Regions from separate parts of the Mesobacillus sp. MER 48 genome, predicted to be linked through region 2. Evidence: riboswitches for the same ligand, from Rfam matches in the RefSeq annotation. Region 2 holds a riboswitch; each other region holds the start of a gene.
The links. Region 2 has a riboswitch for cyclic di-AMP ahead of M3593_RS18465 (TrkH family potassium uptake protein). Riboswitches for the same ligand answer to the same signal wherever they lie in the genome.
Positions count from the first base shown of each region.

Region 1: another riboswitch for cyclic di-AMP. It lies ahead of M3593_RS22855 (TrkH family potassium uptake protein); the one in region 2 lies ahead of M3593_RS18465 (TrkH family potassium uptake protein).
Region 3: another riboswitch for cyclic di-AMP. It lies ahead of M3593_RS10470 (potassium channel family protein); the one in region 2 lies ahead of M3593_RS18465 (TrkH family potassium uptake protein).

Region 1 is NZ_JAMAUR010000014.1:13,311-20,687, forward strand. It holds gene M3593_RS22830 (ABC transporter permease) at 1-689, shown strand, start outside; gene M3593_RS22835 (ABC transporter permease) at 691-1,494, shown strand; gene M3593_RS22840 (ABC transporter substrate-binding protein) at 1,491-2,564, shown strand; gene M3593_RS22845 (cupin domain-containing protein) at 2,707-3,492, shown strand; gene M3593_RS22850 (hypothetical protein) at 4,299-4,454, opposite strand; cyclic di-AMP (ydaO/yuaA leader) riboswitch at 4,644-4,793, shown strand; gene M3593_RS22855 (TrkH family potassium uptake protein) at 4,891-6,240, shown strand; gene M3593_RS22860 (GNAT family N-acetyltransferase) at 6,284-6,730, opposite strand; gene M3593_RS22865 (DUF1129 family protein) at 7,227-7,377, opposite strand, start outside.
Region 2 is NZ_JAMAUR010000006.1:57,458-64,834, forward strand. It holds gene M3593_RS18455 (M6 family metalloprotease domain-containing protein) at 926-2,761, shown strand; gene M3593_RS18460 (diacylglycerol/lipid kinase family protein) at 2,797-3,690, opposite strand; cyclic di-AMP (ydaO/yuaA leader) riboswitch at 3,975-4,116, shown strand; gene M3593_RS18465 (TrkH family potassium uptake protein) at 4,294-5,634, shown strand; gene M3593_RS18470 (potassium channel family protein) at 5,647-6,303, shown strand; gene M3593_RS18475 (BMP family lipoprotein) at 6,466-7,377, shown strand, end outside.
Region 3 is NZ_JAMAUR010000002.1:824,206-831,582, forward strand. It holds gene M3593_RS10460 (PspC domain-containing protein) at 712-900, shown strand; gene M3593_RS10465 (GNAT family N-acetyltransferase) at 982-1,527, shown strand; cyclic di-AMP (ydaO/yuaA leader) riboswitch at 1,685-1,834, shown strand; gene M3593_RS10470 (potassium channel family protein) at 1,911-2,567, shown strand; gene M3593_RS10475 (TrkH family potassium uptake protein) at 2,568-3,890, shown strand; gene M3593_RS10480 (3-ketoacyl-ACP reductase) at 4,012-4,728, opposite strand; gene M3593_RS10485 (DUF4030 domain-containing protein) at 5,005-6,117, opposite strand; gene M3593_RS10490 (RNA polymerase sigma factor) at 6,107-6,685, opposite strand; gene M3593_RS10495 (hypothetical protein) at 6,988-7,164, shown strand.

The DNA of each region.
Region 1 (7,377 bases), on a different contig from region 2:
GTGATTTTTCGCTTGTAAACTACCAGAAGTTCTTCACGCCGGTCTATTTGACGATGACCCTGAGCTCCTTCTGGTACGCATTCTTGATTACCTTTTTCTCATTCTTGGTTGCTTATCCAACTGCCTATCTTTTAACAAAAACAAAGCATAAACAGCTCTGGCTGCTGCTGATCATTGTTCCTTCATGGATCAATCTTTTGTTAAAAGCGTACGCTTTCCTGGGGATTTTCGGGACATACGGCATCAGCAATCAATTGTTGGAAGCAATCGGGATTGGCACGCAGCAGATCCTGTTCACCGATTTCAGTTTTATTTTCGTATCGGTCTATATTTTTATCCCGTTCATGATCCTGCCAATTTTCAATTCGCTGAATGAATTGAATCCGACGCTGATCGATGCGGCCAATGATCTGGGTGCATCAAAGTGGACGACATTCACGAAGGTTATTTTTCCGATGACGATTGAAGGGGTAAAATCAGGGATCCAGGTCACGTTCATTCCGGCTCTGTCCCTCTTCATGCTGACGCGCCTGATTGCCGGAAACCGTGTCATCACGCTTGGTACGGCGATCGAGCAGCATTTTCTTGTGACGCAGGACTGGGGAATGGGTTCGACGATTGCGGTATTCTTGATCATCATCATGTTTGCCATCATGGCTGTTACTGGTACTAGAAAGAGAGGTGTGTAAGGTGGAGCGAAAAACATCTAAACTAGCGAACGTATTCTTGATGATTGTATTCTTCATTTTATACGCACCGATCTTCTTCCTGATCTATTACTCATTCAATAGCGGCGGAACGATGTATCATTTCGAAAGCTTCACGCTTGATTGGTATAAGGAATTGTTCTCGGATGTGCGTTTGCTGATCATTGTGCTGAATACACTGGTCGTCGCCTTGCTGTCCGCGCTGTTTGCGACGATTATTGGTGTGATCGGGGCACTGGCGATCCATGAGGTAAAAAAACGATCCATCCGCAATGGGCTGCTGTCATTGAACAATGTCCTGATTGTCAGTCCGGATGTCATCATCGGGGCCTCGTTCCTGATTCTGTTCACCATTTCCGGCTATAAGCTCGGATTTTATTCGGTGCTGCTGTCTCATATTGCTTTTAGCGTGCCGATTGTTGTCTTGATGGTACTGCCAAAGCTTTCGGAAATGAGCTCATCGCTCGTGGACGCTGCGAGGGATTTGGGAGCAAGCACCTGGGAAGTATTGACGAAGGTCATCCTGCCGTTCATCTCGCCTGGCATCATGGCTGGCTTTTTCATGGCGCTGACCTATTCACTGGACGATTTTGCCGTGACGTTTTTCGTGACAGGCAACGGCTTCAGTACACTGTCCGTCGAAATTTACTCGCTGGCACGCCGCGGAGTATCCCTGAATATTAACGCGTTATCAGCATTGTTATTCCTGTTCACCATCCTGTTGGTCGTGGTCTACTACTTCATCACGCAGCGCCAGAAGCTGAACGCAGTGGGGGTGAAGAAATGAAGCAATTAGTCCGCGTGTTCATCGCGATTGCCATCGTATCAGCACTGCTGCTTGTGGCGATTTCGAAGCTGAATGACACCCAGGGATACTCAGGCGACAATACGTTGACAATTTACAACTGGGGAGATTATATCGACCCCGACCTCATCAAGCGCTTTGAAAAAGAAACAGGCATCAGCGTCGTATATGAAACATTCGATTCGAACGAAGCGATGATGACGAAGGTCAAGCAGGGCGGAACATCGTATGATATTGCTGTCCCTTCCGAATATATGATTGAAAAAATGCGGGAAGAGGACCTGCTGATTCCGATTGATCATTCGAAGCTGCCGAATTTGAAAAATATCGACGAACGCTTCATGGATCTACCCTTCGATCCCGACAATAAGTACTCGATTCCTTATTTTTGGGGAACAGTTGGGATTGTGTATAATCCCGAATTGCTGGACGGAAAGGAATTTAAAAGCTGGAATGACCTCTGGGACCCTGAGCTAAAAAATGAAATCCTGTTAGTCGACGGAGCCCGCGAAGTCATGGGTATGGGCTTGAACAGCCTCGGCTATTCCTTAAACGATACAAACAAAACCCATCTCCGCGAGGCTAAAGAGAAGCTCGACACCCTGACGCCGAACATCAAAGCCATCGTTGGCGATGAAATCAAGATTTTGCTGGCGAATGAAGAAGCACCGATTGGCCTCGTCTGGTCCGGAGACGCAGCAGACATCATGTCTGAAAATGAAAAACTGGATTATGTCGTACCGGAAGAAGGCTCCAATCTCTGGTTCGATAACATGGTCATCCCGAAGACAGCCAAGAACGTCGAGGGGGCGCACCAGTTCATCAATTTCATGCTGGATGCGGAAGTATCTGCTCTCAATACTGAATGGGTGAGCTACTCGACGCCGAACAAAGCAGCACTTGAGTTCATGCCAGAAGAGATGGTGACGGATGAAAGATTCTATCCATCGGCAGAGCTGACAGAGAAGCTTGAGGTCTATGAAAATCTCGGCCAGTCAAACCTTGCTTTTTACAATGAGTTGTTTTTAGAGTTCAAGATGCATAGGAAATAATGAGGAGCCCTGACTTTTTGTCGGGGCTTTTTTCGAGGGCAAGAAATACATGCAGTTTTTAGGCAGTCCTTTTTCCTGCTAAGTACATTCCTGTCACAAGTGCATAGGATATTCTGAGAAATTGTGAAGGGATTGAGCAAAAATGTACTATGGATATTCAAATCCTTACCCTTATTATGTCAATGGGCAGATGTACTACAATAATGGAAGACAATGCGTAAACTGGGGCCAGGGGAATGGTTATCATTCTTTCCACTATCCTTACAGGGAACTTGTTTTAAAGGATTATGGTCCAAACCCGTATGTAGTGAATATCAATGAAGCATCGATTCAAAACCAGAATTATCGGACAGCCTTGTGGACAGGGAAACATCTTCAGGTCACCTTGATGAGCATCGAGGTTGGCGACGATATCGGTTTGGAAATCCATCCGAAGGTCGATCAATTTTTGCGGATTGAGAAAGGCCAGGGAATTGTCCAAATGGGCAAAAGCAGAGATAACCTGACCTTCCAAACCAATGTCGCCGATGATTCCGCCATCATGATTCCCGCAGGAACATGGCATAACGTGACCAACACAGGCAATACTCCACTCAAGTTATACTCCATTTATGCTCCGCCAAACCATCCATTTGGTACAGTGCATGTGACCCATGCAGATGCAATGGAAAGACCAGTAGCGAGCAATGGAGTTCCAGAGGTTTTTGGAAAGACCCCGGACGAATGGGTAAAACACACCGAGTTTTTAGTGCAAGAAGGACTGGAGGACGTGAAAAGAGGAATCAACGCCACCCACATCCTGCAGGAATTCATTCTAATGGGCGTGCTTGTCGGAAAAGGATACACACCAGAAAAAGCATATGAGACAGTAGAAGAATGGGAACGCACAGGAAAGTCCCAACTTCTTCAGCAGAGCAAGAATATGTAGGTTTGGATGGGACACGAGACGTTCTCGTGTCCCTTAATATTTTACGTGACTTGATCTCCCGATTAAGGATTCAGACAAGTTTGCGGTGTTTTGAGGAAATGTTGTCAGAATAAGCCCGTGATTTAGACAGGTTTGAGGGTGGAAGGGGAAAAGCTGTCAAGAAAAGCGCGTGATTTAGACAGGTTTGAGGGTGGAAGGGGAAAAGCTGTCAAAAAACTCCCGTGATTTAGACAGGTTTGATGCTGAAGGCGGAAAAGCTGTCAAAATAAGCCCGTGATTTAGACAGGTTTGAGGGTGGAAGGGGAAAAGCTGTCAAGAAAAGCGCGTGATTTAGACAGGTTTGATGCTGAAGGCGGAAAAGCTGTCAAGAAAAGCTCGTGATTTAGACAGGTTTGATGGTGAAAGGGGAAAAGCTGTCAAAAAACGCCCGTGATTTAGACAGGTTTGAGGGTGGAAGGGGAAAAGCTGTCAAGAAAAGCGCGTGATTTAGACAGGTTTGGGGTGCTAAGAGGAAAAGCTGTCAAAAAAAGCTCTGGATTTAGACAGGTTTGATGCTGAAGGCGGAAAAGCTGTCAAAAAAAGCGCGTGATTTAGACAGGTTTGAAGGTGGAAGGGTAAAAGCTGTCAAGAAAAGCTCTGGATTTAGACAGGTTTGGGGTGCTAAGAGTAATAGCTGTCAAAAATAGTCCTGGGATTAATCAGGGCTAAGGGTGTTAAGAAAGAAGCTAGAAAAAGTGGAGCAATGAGAAGTACAAAAATGGACAAAACGATTATGAACATAGAAAAAACCACTCTAAAGTGGTTTTTTAATCCCGCATGGCTCCTGCTTCCCGGGAGGTCATCGCTCCCTGGCCTGCCTGTACATCTTTTTGGATTTGCTGTTTTACTTGCTGTGCATCTGTGCCTGCAAATCCGGCAGTTGTAGCATTGCCGCTTTTTGCTTTTTGTTGATTCTGTTGCATATTATGGATTCCTCCTCAGTTATCGTTTTATCAGCATTAGTATTTACTAAAGTAGTATCAATATGTGCTCGTATCTTGCCTAAGTTAGACGGAAGAACTGTCCTATCGCCTCCAATCTGGGCTAAACTGTAAAATGGGCATTGACACCAAAATGATATAGGAGTAATTTATATGTATTCATTTTAATAACAAACCTTTTTGCTGAATCCTATGAGCGGGGGAACCATTTTTGGATAAATTGATTTTATCTTGGGGTGAATTTTAGCGTGTGCAGCTAAAAGGGGATGCTCTCAATCCCTAATCCGACAGCTAACTCCGTAAGCGCGGTTGGGAGAAGGGTCTTATGGCCATTCTTTATTTGGGATGGTTTTTTTGTGGTTTTTTAAGGGATGGGGATTCTATCCCGTATAAGTTGAAAAGTAAAGAAGGGGTATCTTTGGTCAATATTTTGAGAAGGAATCGCTTAAAGCCGGCTCAGATCATTGTTTTGTTTTATGTTTTCGCTGTTTTGATCTCGGCTGCGTTACTTAGCTTGCCAATCGCGTTGAAGCCGGGGGTGAGCTGGACATTCATTGATGTCTTGTTTACAGCAGTGAGTGCGGTGAGTGTAACCGGTCTGGCTGTGGTGTCTACGCCGGATACCTTCAGCACAACCGGCATTTTTATCCTGATGTTCATCCTCCAGTTCGGTGGAATCGGAATCATGACGCTTGGTACATTTTTTTGGCTGGTGCTGCGAAAAAAAATCGGCCTTAAAGACCGGCAGCTAATCATGACGGATCAGAACCAATCCCAAATGTCGGGCCTGGTCAAACTGATGAGGCAGATTTTGATTATCATCCTGTTGATTGAAGCACTGGGAGCGTTGATTTTAGGGACTTATTTTCTAGGGTATTTTCCGACATGGGAGGAAGCGTATCTTCAGGGAGCGTTTGCGGCTGTCAGTGCAACGACCAATGCGGGATTTGATATTACGGGAAGCTCGATGATTCCGTTTGCGAATGATTACTTTGTGCAGACTGTGAACATTATTCTGCTGACCCTGGGTGCGATTGGATTCCCTGTCTTGGTCGAATTAAAGGAATTTTTCCTGAATCGCAAAAAACACAATCGAACCCATTTTTCTTTGTATACCAAGGTGACTTCCTTGACCTTTTTTGCACTGATGTTCTTCGGTGCATTCGCCATCTTGCTGTTTGAGTATAATCACTTTTTTAAAGATTATAATTGGCATGAATCCTTCTTCTTTGCCTGGTTTCAATCGTCATCCACCAGGAATGGCGGCCTTGCTACGATGAATGTCAGTGATTTTTCTGACCCGACATTGCTGCTTCTTTGCTTCTTAATGTTCATCGGGGCTTCGCCAAGCTCGGTGGGCGGGGGAATACGGACGACGACTTTCGCTGTAATATTATTGGTCATTATCAACTTTGCAAAAGGGCATAACTCGATCAAGGTATTTGGCCGTGAATTGCATGAAGAAGATATCCGGAAATCAGTGGTCGTAAGCTTTTTGGCGATCATCCTCTGTTTTGCTGCGGTGGTCATTTTGAATGCAACAGAGAAGTTCTCGATGATGGAAATCATGTTCGAGGTCAGTTCTGCTTTCGGAACAACTGGCTTGTCAATGGGGATAACACCTGATCTGAGTTACGCAGGGAAGGTCGTCATCATTGCCATGATGTTTATCGGAAGAATCGGGATCCTGTCCTTCATTTTCTTGTTTAACCGTGGAAAAGCAGAGCCTAAATGCCATTATCCGAAAGAAAGATTGATTGTGGGGTAAAAGTAAAAAAACGCTGTTAGCCTCAACAGCGTTTTTTTTGATATTATAAAGAAATCTTCATGAATTTGCTGACATCCTTAAATCCCATTTTCTCATATAACTTTATTGCTTTTTCATTGTGTGAATAGACGTTCAGCCTTACATCGCTATATCCGTTTTTACGAAACTCCTTAAACGCTTCTTCCATCAATAATTTGGAATAGCCTTTGCCTCTGTAGGGCGCTTTTACATATAAATCATTGATCCAGCCGATTTCATCCCCCGTTAAGTAATCGAATGCTTTATCAATTTGAACCCAGCCAATAAGTGTGTCGGCATCCATCAAGCAAACAAAATAAGCATTATATTTCGCAGAATGCTCATATGCTTCAATCATTTTTTGCTGATTATCTTCTGAATCGTGATTTGTTGCTTCTTTACGGTTGACTCCAGCATATTCATAGATTTCGTGCAGCTCCATTTCGTCAGCGATTTTAAAGCTCAGCGCCATGCGTTCACCCTCTCAAAATGACTATAGATTTTAGGCTTATTATATACGACAATTGTTCACGAAGTCCTTCTTGGTGAAACCCTGCTAATTGGTTAATGCCATCATTATCTGCAGTTTGACCATGAAAAGGGTGCTCAAGACTGTATTTTTAAAAAATGTCGTTCTATTTCAGTATAGAATCTGTTTACATCCTTGTTTGAAAGGCATTAGCGTTCCTATTTGGACCTGCTTGCCATGTTTTTTGGCGAAAAAATAATTTTATTGGCGATGTTCACAACTTTTTTGGCGACTTGGAAATTTTCTTTGATTTTTACCAGTTCGGCTGTGCATAGGTGCATCCAATTTTTCTTGGAACAACCAGCATATTAAAGTCAGCCTCGGCGGTGCAATAACCGTTGAGTGCAGGATTTTTGTTGACAATGAATTGATTTATCCTGAGCATGAGATCCACTAAAATACAGAAAGGAGCTTAACTTAGTTGAGCTCCTTTGAAATATTAAATTTTCTTTTGCTCTTTTTTTCTCTGGTAAAAATAGATGGCGATTAACACAGCTGATGCAAGTAAAAATGTAAGGATAATAATCGTGATGTACAGGGAATCATTGTTTGTTTCTTCCGGGATGAATCGGGTGGCAATTGAACCAATG
Region 2 (7,377 bases):
TGTATGGAAAAGACTTCGCCCCCGGCGAAGTCTTTTTGTTGTGTGTTTGGATGGTTATTTTGACAGGTCTCAAGAGTGGAGGCTCGAAGCTGTCAAGAAACCTTCGTTATTTTGACAGGTTTTAAGAGTGGAGGCTCGAAGCTGTCAAGAAACCATCGTTATTTTGACAGGTTTTGAGAGGGGAAGCACGAAGTTGTCAAGAAACCTTCGTTATTTTGACAGGTTTTAAGAGTGGAAGCTCGAAGCTGTCAAGAAACCATCGTTATTTTGACAGGTTTTAAGAGGGGAAGCTCGAAGCTGTCAAGAAACCATCGTTATTTTGACAGGTTTTAAGAGTGGAAGCTCGAAGTTGTCAAGAAAGCGTGTTAATTTTGACAGGTTTCACGAGTGGAGGCTCGAAGTTGTCAAGAAAGCGTATTTATTTTGCCAGGTTTCAAGTGGGGAGGCTCGAAGTTGTCAAGAACCCGTGTTTATTCTGACAGGCTTCAAGAGTGGAGGCTCGAAGTTGTCAAGAAAGCATGTTTATTTTGACAGGTCTCAAGAGTGGAGGCTCGAAGCTGTCAAGAAACCATCGTTATTTTGACAGGTTTCAAGAGTGGAGGCTCGAAGCTGTCAAGAAACCATCGTTATTTTGACAGGTTTTAAGAGGGGAGGCATAAAGCTGTCAAGAACCCTGTTGTAATTTGATAGCTTTCGGAGAGAAAAGAAAAGAATCATAATAGAAAAACGATAAGAAGCTCTCTTAGCCAGATTTTTTCTTATATTGTTAATGGATTATTATGGAAGAATAATAATGACTTATATGGTGGATCTGGAAATTAAGCCTTTCGGCACATCGGAAAACCTATCAAATAAGCCGTTATCCCTATTTAGAATATACTGAATATTTTATATTATTTAGGAAATAGAAACATTCTGATAGGGAGTGAGTGAATTGTTAAAGGTCCTTTCAACTTCGGCGTTATCCCTTGCTTTGGCAGGAAGCGCAGTTTTTGCGGGAGTCAGTGCAAATGATTCCGCGGTTAAGCCGCAAAGTAAATATGAACTAAGTCTTGCTCACCATGTAGGTGCAGCTCCTGAGCTTGTTGATAGAGCTAAGGAATTAGGGATTGATATTTCCAAGGTTGATCCTGCAGAGAAAATTGCCCAGACTGGAGCAAAGTTCCAGCAGCCTGGTGACAATCATGTTGCATATAAGGAAGCAACTGGTGATATCCCGGTACTGGTTATTTTGGCTAAGTACAAAGATGGAGATGAGCCGGTTGGCGATATGAAGGGTCAAGTCCCAGCTCATTACTATGAAGATTTAATTTTTGGAAGTGAATATAATCCTTATGAGCTGCCGCAATTCCAAAAGTATGATGGCCCAGATGTTCCAAAAGACCGTACGATGCAAAATGCTTACAAGGAATCAAGTTACGGAAAAACTAACCTTATCCGCAAAGAGAACACTGAATTTGTATGGGTTGAGCTGCCAAGGGGAGCTTCTTACTATCTTGACCAGGAAGGCACATACGCTGAAGGCGGAGTGTACAAGCTTGGAAACGTAAACGGTGACGCTCATACTGGCGAATTCATTCGTGACCTGTTAAAAGCAGCAGATGATCAAGTGGATTTCTCTAAATACGCTAATGAAGATGGCGAAGTTCCAAATGTATTCGTCGTCCATGAAGGTACTGGCGCTGAATACAGCCGTGACCCGGCGCAATTCTGGTCTCATAAGTGGAGCTTGCTAAGTGCGCTTTACTATGGAAAGTATTATGAAACTGGCAAGACTGCACCTCAGTATGAAGGAATCAGCCAGGGCGCATGGATTGACAGAACAGTCAAAGAAGACATGACTTACGATGGCGTAGTCGTTAATAACTACAACATCCAGCCAGGTATCGGCGGTAACGTAGCTGGTTTCGATGCTGCGACTAACACGTATAAAGAAGAATCGAAAACAGGACCATTCCCAGTACAAACTGGTGTTTATGCTCACGAATTTGGACATGCTTTAGGATTGCCTGATTTCTACGACACACTTTACTCATCAGAAGGTGTAGGAAACTATTCCATGATGGCAGGCGGCTCATGGATGCGCTATCCGAATAAAGCTGAGTACGGCGGCAACTCACCAACACACTTCGATCCATTCTCAAAGGTTTTCCTAGGATGGGCTAATCCAATCGAAGTCAAGCCAGGTGAAGTAAGAGAAATAACATTGCCTGCAGCAAACAAAGCTACGGCAGACAATGGAATCGTGAAAATGGAAGTTCCGGGTTCAAATGGTACTGAATACTTCCTGTTTGAAAACATGCAGCAGGATGGTTTTAACAAAGGTATGATCCGTCAGGGTGAAAACGCCCATGGTCTGGTTGCATGGCATGTGGATGAAAATGTCATTAACTTATACCAGACAGCTGGTTTCCGTCCGAATAATGTTGAAAACTGGATGAACAAGCGCTTCCAGTACAACCAGTCACAAACGGCAAGCAATGGTGATGTGGTAACACACTATGGATTATCTGTCCTTCAGGCAGATGGTTTGTATGACCTTGAGAAGAACATGAATCGCGGCGATGCTGGTGACTTCTTCAAGACTGGCAGCAAGATCACTCCTGTTTCTGGAAATGTACACTCTGGTTCTTACTACTTCTGGAAAGGCTTAAGTGATACACCTGCTGATTCTGGAATCCACGTGACGAACATCAAGGAAAACAAAGATGGATCAATCACAGCTAAATTTTTCTATAATGTTAATTCAAGCGTGAAATAAGGCTGAAAAAACCTGAGCAAGGAGTTAATCCCTGCTCAGGTTTTCTTTATGACCGGTACAAAAATATTCAGATGTCCTGGAAGAACTTTTGCACTGAATGGAAGCGGCTCGCCTTCTTCTCCGTCGATGTTGACCACATGAGGTTTGTTGGAGGATACATTCAGATAGGAGGTTCGTATATATTCGACCTCCTTGCTTTCTTCCAATTCACCTCTCAAAAGTGAAGGGATGAGGGTTGCGATTTTTGGGATGGATAACTTTTTTATGATAAAAGTGTGGAATTTACCATCATTCACGTCTGCCTCAGGGGCAAGTGCCTCAAATCCGCCCACAGAATTTGTGAGGGCAGTAAGCAAAAGGAAAGTCTCGCCTTCCCATTTCCCTCCCTCGTGTTCAACATTGATTTTAATAGCTTCGCCATTCAGGAAGGATTTTGTACCTTCCATAAAATAAGCCAGTGGGCCAAGTTTGGTTTTTTGCTCGGCGCTTACGTTGTAAGATGCTTCTGCGATCGCCCCAACTGCAAGAACATTGGCAAAATAAGACTCATTGACCTTTCCGACATCAACAGGACGAAGATATTGCTCTTCTAAAATAGAGATGGCCTCATAAGGTTCCAGCGGAATATTGAGTGCCCTGGCAAAATCATTGACTGTCCCAAGCGGTATTATGCCGAGAGCGGGCCGGTGTGCCTGTTCGGCCAGTCCATTGATGGCCTCATTGATGGTTCCGTCACCGCCCATAGCGATGACCGCATCATATAAAGCAACGCATGCTTCGGTGGCAAATGCAGCGGCATCTCCCTCTTTTTCCGTTCTTCTGATCTCTATGTCCTCATAATTGTTTCGCAATGTTTCTTCAATTTTTTCTGCATAATCATTCGCTTTTTCTTTACCTGAAGAAGGATTCACTATAACCATCGCTTTCATCCGCAACAACCTCCAAACTGTTTTGACAATCTTATTATTTACCTTTAATTCCCCGGCTATAAACCGCGTACAGGTGTGGAGAAAGGTGTTAATGAGTTAACGGAAGTGTAAAACAAAGAAAAACAGCGATTCAGTGAGAAAGTCCTTGATTTCATGTCATTATTGGGAAGAAATGAATAAAATAAGTCATTTTTGCGTTCCTTTTCATGTTTACAACCGAAATCCGGAGGAGTATGATTACAACAGTTTCAGATTTCTGGAACAAAAAACTGAATGAGTTTCATATTTCTAAATCGCTGAATCCGGCAGGAGCGGGGGAACCAATATTGTGGATGCGTCCACTTGGGGTGAAGCCTTTTCAAAAGGCAGGGCTATTCTGAGTCCTAATCCGACAGCTAACTTCGCAAGCGTTACAGAAGAGGAAGATGAAGCTTGTGTGACGACTATTCAAAAGTCCACAAGGCTGAAATCTTTTAGCCTCTGGGGGCTTTTTTGTTTTGCGTGATTTTAGATATGCTTATATCTTGATCCAGTTAAACATAACTCCCTGCCAGGAAATATTAGACGCGTAATTCCTCATACTAAGGAAAGAAGGAAAACACCATGCGTAGGAGATTGTTTATTGAGCTGGACCCTCCAAAGATACTCGTCTTAGGTTTTGGGACGATTATCCTGCTGGGGGCATTGCTGCTGTCACTGCCCTCTGCTACAACTGATGGCAAGGGGCTTCCGCTGCTTGATGCATTTTTCACTGCAACATCGGCTACATGTGTGACAGGGCTGGTTGTCGTGGATACCGGTGACACCTTTACTGCCTTTGGAGAAGTGGTCATCCTGTCGATGATCCAGGTCGGCGGTTTAGGATTTATGAGCTTTGCTACATTGCTCGCATTCATCTTGGGAAAAAGAATTTCATTAAAAGAAAGATTGATTATCCAGGAGTCTTTCAACAACGAGAACGTTGAAGGAGTCGTAAGGCTTGTAAAAAGAATCCTGATTTTCACAGCAACTGCCGAGATTGTCGGCGGAATCCTGTTATCATTCAGGTTTTCGCAGGATATGGCTGCGGGAAAAGCTATTTATTTCGGCTTCTTCCACGCAGTGTCAAACTTTAATAATGCCGGATTTGACTTGATGGGAGGTTTCAGGGGCCTTACTGCCTATGCTGAAGACCCGATCGTCAATCTTACGGTGACGTCACTGATCAGCCTGGGAGGCATCGGGTTCATTGTAATGAATGAACTATTCGAGTATCGAAGCACTCGCCGCTTGTCCCTGCATTCGAAAATGGCACTATCTGTTTCAAGTATTCTGGTAGTTGGCGGGGCTCTCCTGATTTTTATCCTGGAGTATAATAACCCTGCTACCCTGAGGCCTTTATCAGCGGCTGGTAAAATTTTCGGGGCATTTTATCAGGCTGTCACTCCAAGGACTGCGGGTTCAAATACCTTAAGCATTCCTGATTTAAAACAATCAACCTTGTTTTTGATCATCTTCCTGATGTTTATCGGCGCTTCTCCCGGATCAACGGGAGGGGGGATCAAGACTACCACATTTGCCGTCTTGATCGGTGCTGTCAAATCGCAAATCCGCGGCAGGGAAGATGTGACCTTCTTTGGAAGGAGGATGGATTTCTCCATCGTTTCCAAGTCTTTGACGGTGACCATTATTGCTATTTTCTTAGTGATATCCATGACGATGGTGTTAACTATCACAGAACCGGGAAAAGATTTTCTTATGATCTTTTTTGAAGTGGTGTCAGCCTTTTCGACTGTAGGACTTTCAATGGGCTTGACCCCTGAGCTGTCCTCATTCGGGAAAATTTTAATACTTATTACGATGTTTGCGGGCCGGGTTGGTCCATTGACACTTGCTTATGCAGTGGCCAAAAAAAGAAAAGAGGATCACTATCGATATCCAGCTGGAAAAGTGATGATTGGGTAGGAGGAGTATATTATGGCAAAGCAATACGCAGTAATCGGGATGGGGCGTTTTGGGTCCAGTGTAGCGACAACACTGTATTATGAAGGAAATGAAGTGCTGGCGATTGATAAGAGCGAGCAGCATATTGAGGAATATAAAGAGTTTGTTACACATGCGGTAATCGGAGACTCAACTGATGAGCAAACCTTGAAGGCTGTGGGGATCAGGAACTTCGAGACGGTCATCGTGGCAATTGGCGATGATATCCAGGCAAGTATCCTTACCGTTCTGATTTTAAAAGAAATGGGCGTTTCCAATGTCGTGGCCAAAGCGCTCAACAAACACCATGCACAAGTATTATTCAAGGTTGGCGCTGACAAAGTCATCTTCCCTGAACGGGACATGGGGGAACGGGTTGCCCATCAACTGATGGCGTCCCCGAATGTATTGAATTTCATCGAGCTTTCAGATGATTACAGTATTGAGGAAATCAAGCTGCCAATGAGCATGGCAGGCAAAAACCTGATTGAAATCAATCTCCGTGCAAAATACAATATTACCGTAATCGGCGTCAAAACAGCAAATAAGGTCGATATTTCGCCAGATCCGGAAAAGACACTTCGAGCAGAGGATATTCTGATCGTCCTGGGAGAAAATGGCGACTTGCATAAATTCGCGAAAATTAAATAATGACAGGATGAGGCAGGCTGGGAAGAAGACAGCCTGCTTTTTTATTCGTTCACTATTTTGAAAATTTACAAAAAATAGACTTTCTGTTCTGGCATTAATAAAAATAGACGGCGGCCGATGAAATAAATATAAATTTACTTGAAAAGGGAGCAGGACATCAAGATGAAACGAATTATGTATATATTTTTTATCGCAGTTTTACTCGCAGGGGGACTTGCTGGCTGCGCCAACACAGAGTTGAAGGCGAAGGAAAGGGTTAAAATTGGCATCATGTTGTCTGACGTCGGACTTGGCGATCAATCTTTTAGTGATGCAGCGTTTGCCGGACTGACAAAAGCAAGGGATGAATTGGATATTCTTTTTGATTATCGTGAGCTGCAGGAAGCAGGCAGCTATGAAAAGGGGTTTACTGAGCTGGTGGAAGACGGAAATGATCTTGTCATCGGGCTTGGTTTCATGGTTCTTGAGGATTTGGAAAAAGTCGCAAAGAAATATCCGGAACAACAGTTTATACTGGTGGATTCGGTATCAGAAATGGAGAATATCATATCGATTACTTTTAAAGAAGAACAGGGCAGCTTCCTGGCCGGTGCGGTTGCCGGGATGACCACCAAATCAAAGGTCGTCGGATTTGTGGGCGGTGCGGATGTGCCGCTGATCCGCAAATTCAAATCGGGATTTGAGCAGGGTGTGAAAGCAGTCAAGCCGGATGCTGAGATAAAGGTCGCTTACTCTGAGGATTTTGGCAATGCTGACCTTGGAGGAAAGATTGCTGCAGGAATGATCGATGAAGGTGCTGATGTTCTTTATGCTGCCGCTGGTTTTACGGGAGTAGGTGTCTTGAAGGAAGCGCAAGCGAGGAAAAAGTTTGCGATCGGTGTAGATAGCGACCAATACTTTTTTGCCGAAAAGGCCATTATTACTTCCATGCTGAAGAATGTGGATATCGCACTATATGAAGCAGTTAAGGAGTTCCAATCCGAGAAGAAGCTTAAATCAAGGCAAATCGAACTGGGCATTAATGAAAAGGGTGTCGGGCTTGCACCAATCCGGGTCATCAAGCTGAGTCCAGAA
Region 3 (7,377 bases), on a different contig from region 2:
AGTATGTTTTTTCGAATGCTAATCAGTGAATTTTACTTCCTGGTAATCTGTATTGTTCTATTTATAGCAAACTTGGCATTTTGGTTAGATGAAAGGGGAATTGCTGAAAACATATTCAACATCCAATTAACTCCTTCATTGATTCCTCTGTACATAATGGTGATGATCTTCTTTCTGGCTTTTATAATTTTTGCACTGCATCTGTATAAGAAAATAAAAACCTTACGTGAGTCGCACTACAAACATTCACGAGGATTGGTTCTCCTAATGGCAGTGGGAAATTTACTGGCCATCAGCGGCTTATCAGTTTTTGTGTTTACGCAAGATGCGAACGTTATGAAAACAGTGATTCCAAGTTTATTCAGTCTCTTTTTTGCAATCATGTTTATCATTTACATGATTTTATTTTTCGCACTTTTTGGGAGAAGCGTAAAATTAACAACTAAAAAGTTGAGACATTAAGTAATGGGTAACTCATAAATCCTAGATGGGTGGTTGTTTGAATATGAAGAATTGGCAATATACGCTGTATTTATTCATTCTTGGTGTTATTTCCTTCATCACAAAGGAAATCGTAACCTTTGCTATGTTAGGAATAATTTTGGTTTCCCTCAATAATATTCATTTCACCCTGTTAGAAATAAGAGATAATCAAAAGAAAGCTGACTAAAAAGCAGTATTCATTTTAGTTTCGATAAGAGGATGATTTAAATGAATAAAAAGTTAAGAAAGTCTTCAAAAGATAAGTCGATAAGTGGCGTCTGTGGGGGCATTGCTGAGTATTTTGGAGTTTCTTCTTTTTCAGTAAGACTAATTTTCATTTTATTGCCTGGCGCTAATGTACTGCTTTATTTAATTCTGGCTAATACGATGGCTGATAGTCCGCCTTCATTATATTAATCAAGGTGTGTGATGGAGGCATCTTTTATAGAATTAAAGGTGAGTACTTCTATGAATTTTCTGGGTGGAGGTCGTATATGAATGGCTAAAATTCAACCAATGGAAACAAACAGGCTTATCCTGAGGGAACTTAGTGAAGAGGATTATGAAGATATTCATGAATTTAAGTCAGATCAAAAAGTGGTTAAATATTTAACTTGGAGTCCTAATAGCAGAGAACAAACATTACATAGCCTTAAAAAGCAGATTGCTTTTCAAAACGAAGAAAACCGACAAATCTATGTTTTAGCGGTTGTAATAAAAAATACTAAAAAAGTCATCGGTAATGCTTTGTTTATGGTAAGAGATCAAGACTTTATAACAGCGGAAATCGGATATTTTATTAACTCAAACTACTGGAAACAAGGATACGGAATTGAAATTGTTAACGGATTATTATATTTAGGGTTTAATACTATGGATATCCATAGGATATATGCAGTATGTGATGCAGAAAATGCTGGTTCAGTCAATCTTTTAAGGAGAATAGGTTTCCGGCAGGAAGGTCATTTTATTAAAAACTTGAAGGTAAAAGGACAATGGAGAGATCATTTTCTATTTGCTATGTTAAAAGAGGAGTTTAAATAAGTTTCCTCGTTGGGATTGTTTTTAGGTTAAGGTAAGCCTCCAGTGTCTCACAAGACTCCGTAAGGTAGACTTTGTTCAAAGCAGTAAACGTAAACTATGACCAAGAAATGTTTGACAAAGGAAAAAGAAAGGCGTAGCTTATTATATTATTCCCATATAGACCTTTTTGCCGAATCTTTGAGCGGGGGAACCATTTTCTGATAAACATTGTTTATCTTGGGGTGAATCTTAGCATATTAAAGCTAGGAAGGGATACTCTCATTCCCTAATCCGACAGCTAACTCCGCAGGTGCCATAGAGAGAAGGGTTGATGAACGCCATTGGCCATTCTTTAGTTTAGGATGGTCTTTTTTATTTTTAAATAGAAGGGATGTGTAGGAGCAGTGAAAAAGCAATATGCTGTTTTGGGCTTGGGCCGTTTTGGAGGAAGCCTTGTAAAAGAGTTCTATGAATTAGGTGCAGAGGTTTTAGCAATTGACATTGATCAGGATAAAGTTGATCAGTATTCCCAATATGTTACTCATGCCGTACAATTCAACGGTATTGATGAAGAAGGGCTTAAACAAGTCGGGATAAAAAATATTGATCATGTTTTTGTTTCTTTTGGAGGGAATATTGAATCAAGCGTTTTGACATGCCTGATCTTAAAGGAAATGGGTGTACCCAAGGTCTGGGCCAAAGCACATAATGATAATCATGCAAAAGTTCTTGAAAAAGTAGGAGCAGACAGGGTGATCCATCCGGAGCGGGATATGGCTAAAAGGATCGCGAACCATATATTCTCAGATAAGATCATTGATTATATTGAGTTGTCGGAAAAGTACAGCATGGTTGAGATTGTTGCTACGAAAAAAATACATAATAAGACATTAACGGACCTGGATATAAGGGCAAGATATGGATGCAATATTGTAGGCATTCTAAGAGGGCAGGAAATCATTGTTTCCCCTCCTGCAGAAGAGGTCATTTCTATGGGAGATGTACTGATTGTGATGGGCCGCAACTCTGATATTAACCGTTTCGAGAAAGAGGGGGTATAGGTGAAACACCGCGTCATTAACCTGAATCCTTCTCAGCTACTTGTTTTGGTCTTTGCTGTGTTTATCTTCATAGGCACGATTTTGTTGAAATTGCCTTTTGCAACGGAGGACTCAATTACCTGGCTGAATGCTTTGTTCACAGCTACATCAGCTATGACAGTTACAGGTCTGGCTGTCGTTGATACAGAATCAGCCTTTACTCTATTTGGTGAAATAGTGATTGTCTCCCTGATTCAATTGGGAGGACTGGGAATCATGTCTTTTGCAATCCTTATCTATATGGTGTTAGGGAAGAAAATTGGAATCAAACAGCGGATCGTCGTGCAGCAGGCATTAAATCAAACATCTATCGGCGGGGTTATCTTGTTAGTCAGGAATTTGTTCATCTTTTCCTTAACGATTGAAGCAATTGCAATGCTCCTGCTGGCTATCCGCTGGGTGCCCCAATTTGGTTGGGGTAAAGGGCTTTATTATAGTTTTTTTCATTCCATTTCAGCGTTTAACAATGCCGGTTTTGCATTATGGTCCGACAGTTTGATGGGATTCGTGGGGGATCCAATCATCAATATTGTGATTACATTCCTATTTATCATTGGGGGAATCGGATTTACGGTTTTAGCTGACATGTGGAGGAAAAAGCGCTTCCGTAAATTGAGCCTCCACTCCAAGATGATGATCATCGGTACATTCATTATTAACCTCGTGGCAATGTTCATTATTTTTATCCTGGAATACCATAACCCCAATACACTCGGAGGATTGAATTCACTAGGTGATAAATTGTGGGCTTCTTATTTCCAGGCAGTAACACCGCGAACTGCGGGATTTAACTCCCTAGATATATCGGCCTTACAGGAAGATACGATCTTCTTATTTTTAATCCTTATGTTCATAGGTGCAGGAAGTGCATCTACTGGGGGAGGCATAAAACTAACAACGTTTTTGGTCATATTATTTTCGGTCATTACGTTCCTTAAAGGAAAAGAAGAAACCGTGCTCGGAAAAAGGGCAATCAGCCTTACGATTGTTTTGCGTTCATTGGCGATCTCGACAATTGCACTTTTTTTAATTTGTTTGGGGATTTTTATTATGAATATTACGGAAGAAGCTCCATTCATTCAAGTTGTTTTTGAAGTTATTTCGGCATTTGGTACTGTAGGATTATCAATGGGAATAACAGGGTCACTTACCGCAATTGGGAAAGCAGTGATTATATTTGTTATGTTTGCAGGGAAGCTAGGCCCATTGACAATGGCTTTTTCTCTTGCAAATGCAACTGAATCACGAATTAAGTATCCAAGGGAAGATGTACTCACAGGGTGAGGCATTTCCGCTATTACCTTTAATGAAAATAAATGAAAATCGCTTAACAATGACGTTAAGCGATTTTTTAATTTCTATTATCATCAGTGGTTTTTAGTCATAGCTACTGGTCTTCCAAGACTTAAGGATTGGTTGACCATAATCCAGCTGTTTTCACAAGAACTCTTGGATGCAGTTTCAATCCTGCAACAAGAAGGACTGCTAAATCCTCTGGCTGCATGACATTTTCAGGGTTCCCGCTGATCAGATTGCTTTCGACAGCGAGGTCGGTTGCCACAGTACTTGGTGTCAAAGCCGTTACGCGCACATTATGTTTCCTGACTTCAAGCATCAGTGATTCTGTCAGTCCGAGGACTGCGAATTTAGAAGCAGAGTAAGCACTAGTGACTGGCGCTCCTTTTTGGCCAGCAGTGGAGGAGATATTCACAATGTCTCCGGATTTTCTTTCGATCATTTCTGGCAGAACCGCTCTTGTAACGTTATAAACTCCCATCAGGTTTACGCGGACAATCTTTTCCCATTCTTCAGGGGATAAATCCATAAAGCCGCCAAACTTTGCGATTCCTGCATTGTTGACTAGAATATCAATCGCACCCAGGTCTGATTTGATATGCTCCACGGCATGCTGTACCGCTTCAAGATCAGATACATCTGCTGAGGCAGCGGAAATATTAACATCATACTGCTCGAGTTCTTCAGTCAGTTTTTCAAGATTGGACATCGTTAAGCCAATTAATCCTAGATTAACTCCTTCTTTAGCCAAAGCAATCGCAACTGCTCGTCCAATCCCTCTGCCTGCCCCGGTTACAATAGCTGTTTTTCCTTTTAGTGAAATCATGCTATCATTCCTCCTCAAATTTTTCTCGAAACGCTGCTAATAAACAAGCAGTATTCATTATGATTCAATATTGCATACAAGCCAAACATTTTGTTTGGGCCTGGCTCTATTTCTCTATGATAAAGTCTGCTAAAACACTAAATTCAATGTATCAAAAATGAAAAAATCAAATTGAGAGCCAAAAACAACTAACTCCTGAAATTAGCCTGTCTTAGTAGGGAAATGTACTCTGAAAAAAGGAGCAAAGGGATTAACTCTTTGCTCATGCTCTCCTCCTTATTTAAACCGTTTCTGTCCGTCAATGAATTCTTTCTTATCCTTTGTCCTTACTACGATTCTATATGGATCTTCTTTGACTTCTGGCCATATTTCATCAGACTTGATGAATTCTTCTGCCATAGTGTACAGGTCGGTGGCATGTTCGGCTGCGCCTTCGTCAGTGCTCTTAATAGTCATTGTGATGAAAATGGTCATTAAGCCATCTTCGCTTTTATGTCCGACGCCTGATACCTTATATTTTTTAAAGGTCATGAATTCATGGCTAATACCCGAGACCGCGTTACTCCAGCGTGAATATTGTTCCCGTTTGGCTACATTGTATTTCCTCATTTTGACCTCAATATATTCCTTTTCCTTTGCAGCGAGGGCATCTTCAACAGCCTTTTTAATTTCATCGACTTTTTCCTGCTTCTCCGTGCTTGGGATTTCAAGTTCAACTCGATCAATACCGAACATAATATTATTATTAAAATTATATGGTTTCAGAGCAGCCTGAACGATTTCGAATACTTCCTCACTTTCTTTTTCGATTTCTGCTTGTTCTTGTTTCCACTTTTTAGATGGTTCATGGTACTGCCTTACTTTTATAAAGTAGTCTTCGATTCTTGTCCCTTTGAATTCTTCGGCCTGGACAATCGAAAGTCCGATTTTTTTCACTCCTGGTTCCATTACTTTGACCTGCTTTTCAGAGGTATCCAAATGCACCATGATGCCTTCGTTTTTGCCGCCAACATACTGGTTCACTAGCTTTACAGGATATCCTTCTTTTTTCAAAGCTTGTGTCAGCTGTTCTGTCAGGTCTTGCTGAGGATTATTATCAAACATGGCACTTAACGGCGGAATCTTAGAGATCATCTTCGCCATTGTCGGGGAAACAAATCCCGAACCGACAAAAAGCAGAAAACTAGCTGCGATTGCGGCTATAGTGACTCCAGCCTTTTTCCCAAAAGTCCATTGATTTTTTAGAGCTTGATTAAAACCTTCAAGTTCGTGACCAACTCGATCTGCCCGAGCATCTTCGAATTCTCCAGCAGCGAATCGGCCTGGTAAGTCTTTTGAGAATTTTTCAAGCGAAACAGGGGTCTTCAATTCATTCTTATCAAAGCCCATATGACTTCTCCTCCATTTGAAAAAGTTGATCATTTTTTATCAGTTCTGCTAGCTTTTTTCTGCCGCGTGCTAGCCTAGTCTTCACGGTATTGGTGTTTTCGTCTAGAATCAGGCTGATTTCCTTAACTGAAAAGTTTTCAAAATAAAACAGCAGCAGAGGGATCCGCTGTTCATCTTTCAAGGTAGTGATCAGCTGGAGCAGTTCCTGTTTTGTTTCCTTTTCAACGGCCTTTTCCTGAGCTGACTCCGTTCTTAATCTGGTGATTGCCTCTGGATTCTCATCGATATCTGTAAACTGAATTCTTTTTTGTTTTCGGTAAACATCAATCGAACGAGTATAAACAAGCCGGTAAAACCATGCTTTAAAATGGCGGATCTCCACATCCCGCATTATGCTTAGATAACAATCCTCCAGGGCAATCTGGACAGCATCCTCAGCCAGCTCCCGCGAACCAAGGATAAGATAAGCCGTCCTATAGGCAGAGGAAAGAAGACTTTCCACAAGGTGGCTGAACGCTTCCCCATTTCCCGCCCGGATTTGATTTAATAATTTCTGTTCCTCACTCAACTGGGCAACCTCCATATTTTATTTTCACTAGTAAGTCGTTTGAAGGTGGCATTCTGGTTTCACTTTTCGTAAAATTCTTTGACTTACTTGATTGTGTCATGATTAATCAGTATCTAATATGTATTAACTTTACCAAAAATTAACTTAGGCGGGTGGACAATTACAATAGTGAGGAGAATCCGTAGTTTTTGGGTAGATGGATGAAACATGTGCCCGAAATAGAAACGATAAAGGGTTCACAGGGAGAAGATGCGGGGAACATGTGCCCGAACAGGAGCTAAGAAGGGATTTACGGGAAGAAGATGGAGAAACATGTGCCCGAAAAAGAGCGGAGAGAGGATTTACGGGAAGAAGATGGAGCAACATATGCCCGAAAAAGAGCAGAAAGAGGATTCACGGGAAGACGATTGAACAACATGTGCCCGAAAAAGAGGGGACAGGGGAATCACGGGAAGAAGATGGAGCAACATGTGCACTAAAAAAAGGGGACAGGGGATTCACGGGAAGAAGATGGAGCAACATATGCCTCTAAATGGTTTTCATCCATAACAAGTTATCGGGAATGATGTATAAGGTAACCTTATATTTGTTATTTTTTGTTAAAATAATATGAAAAAGTAGGGGAGCATCAATGTGGAAGCAAATCGTTTTTTTTTGTGATATTAGTGATCTTCTTTTTTATCTATTTAAAA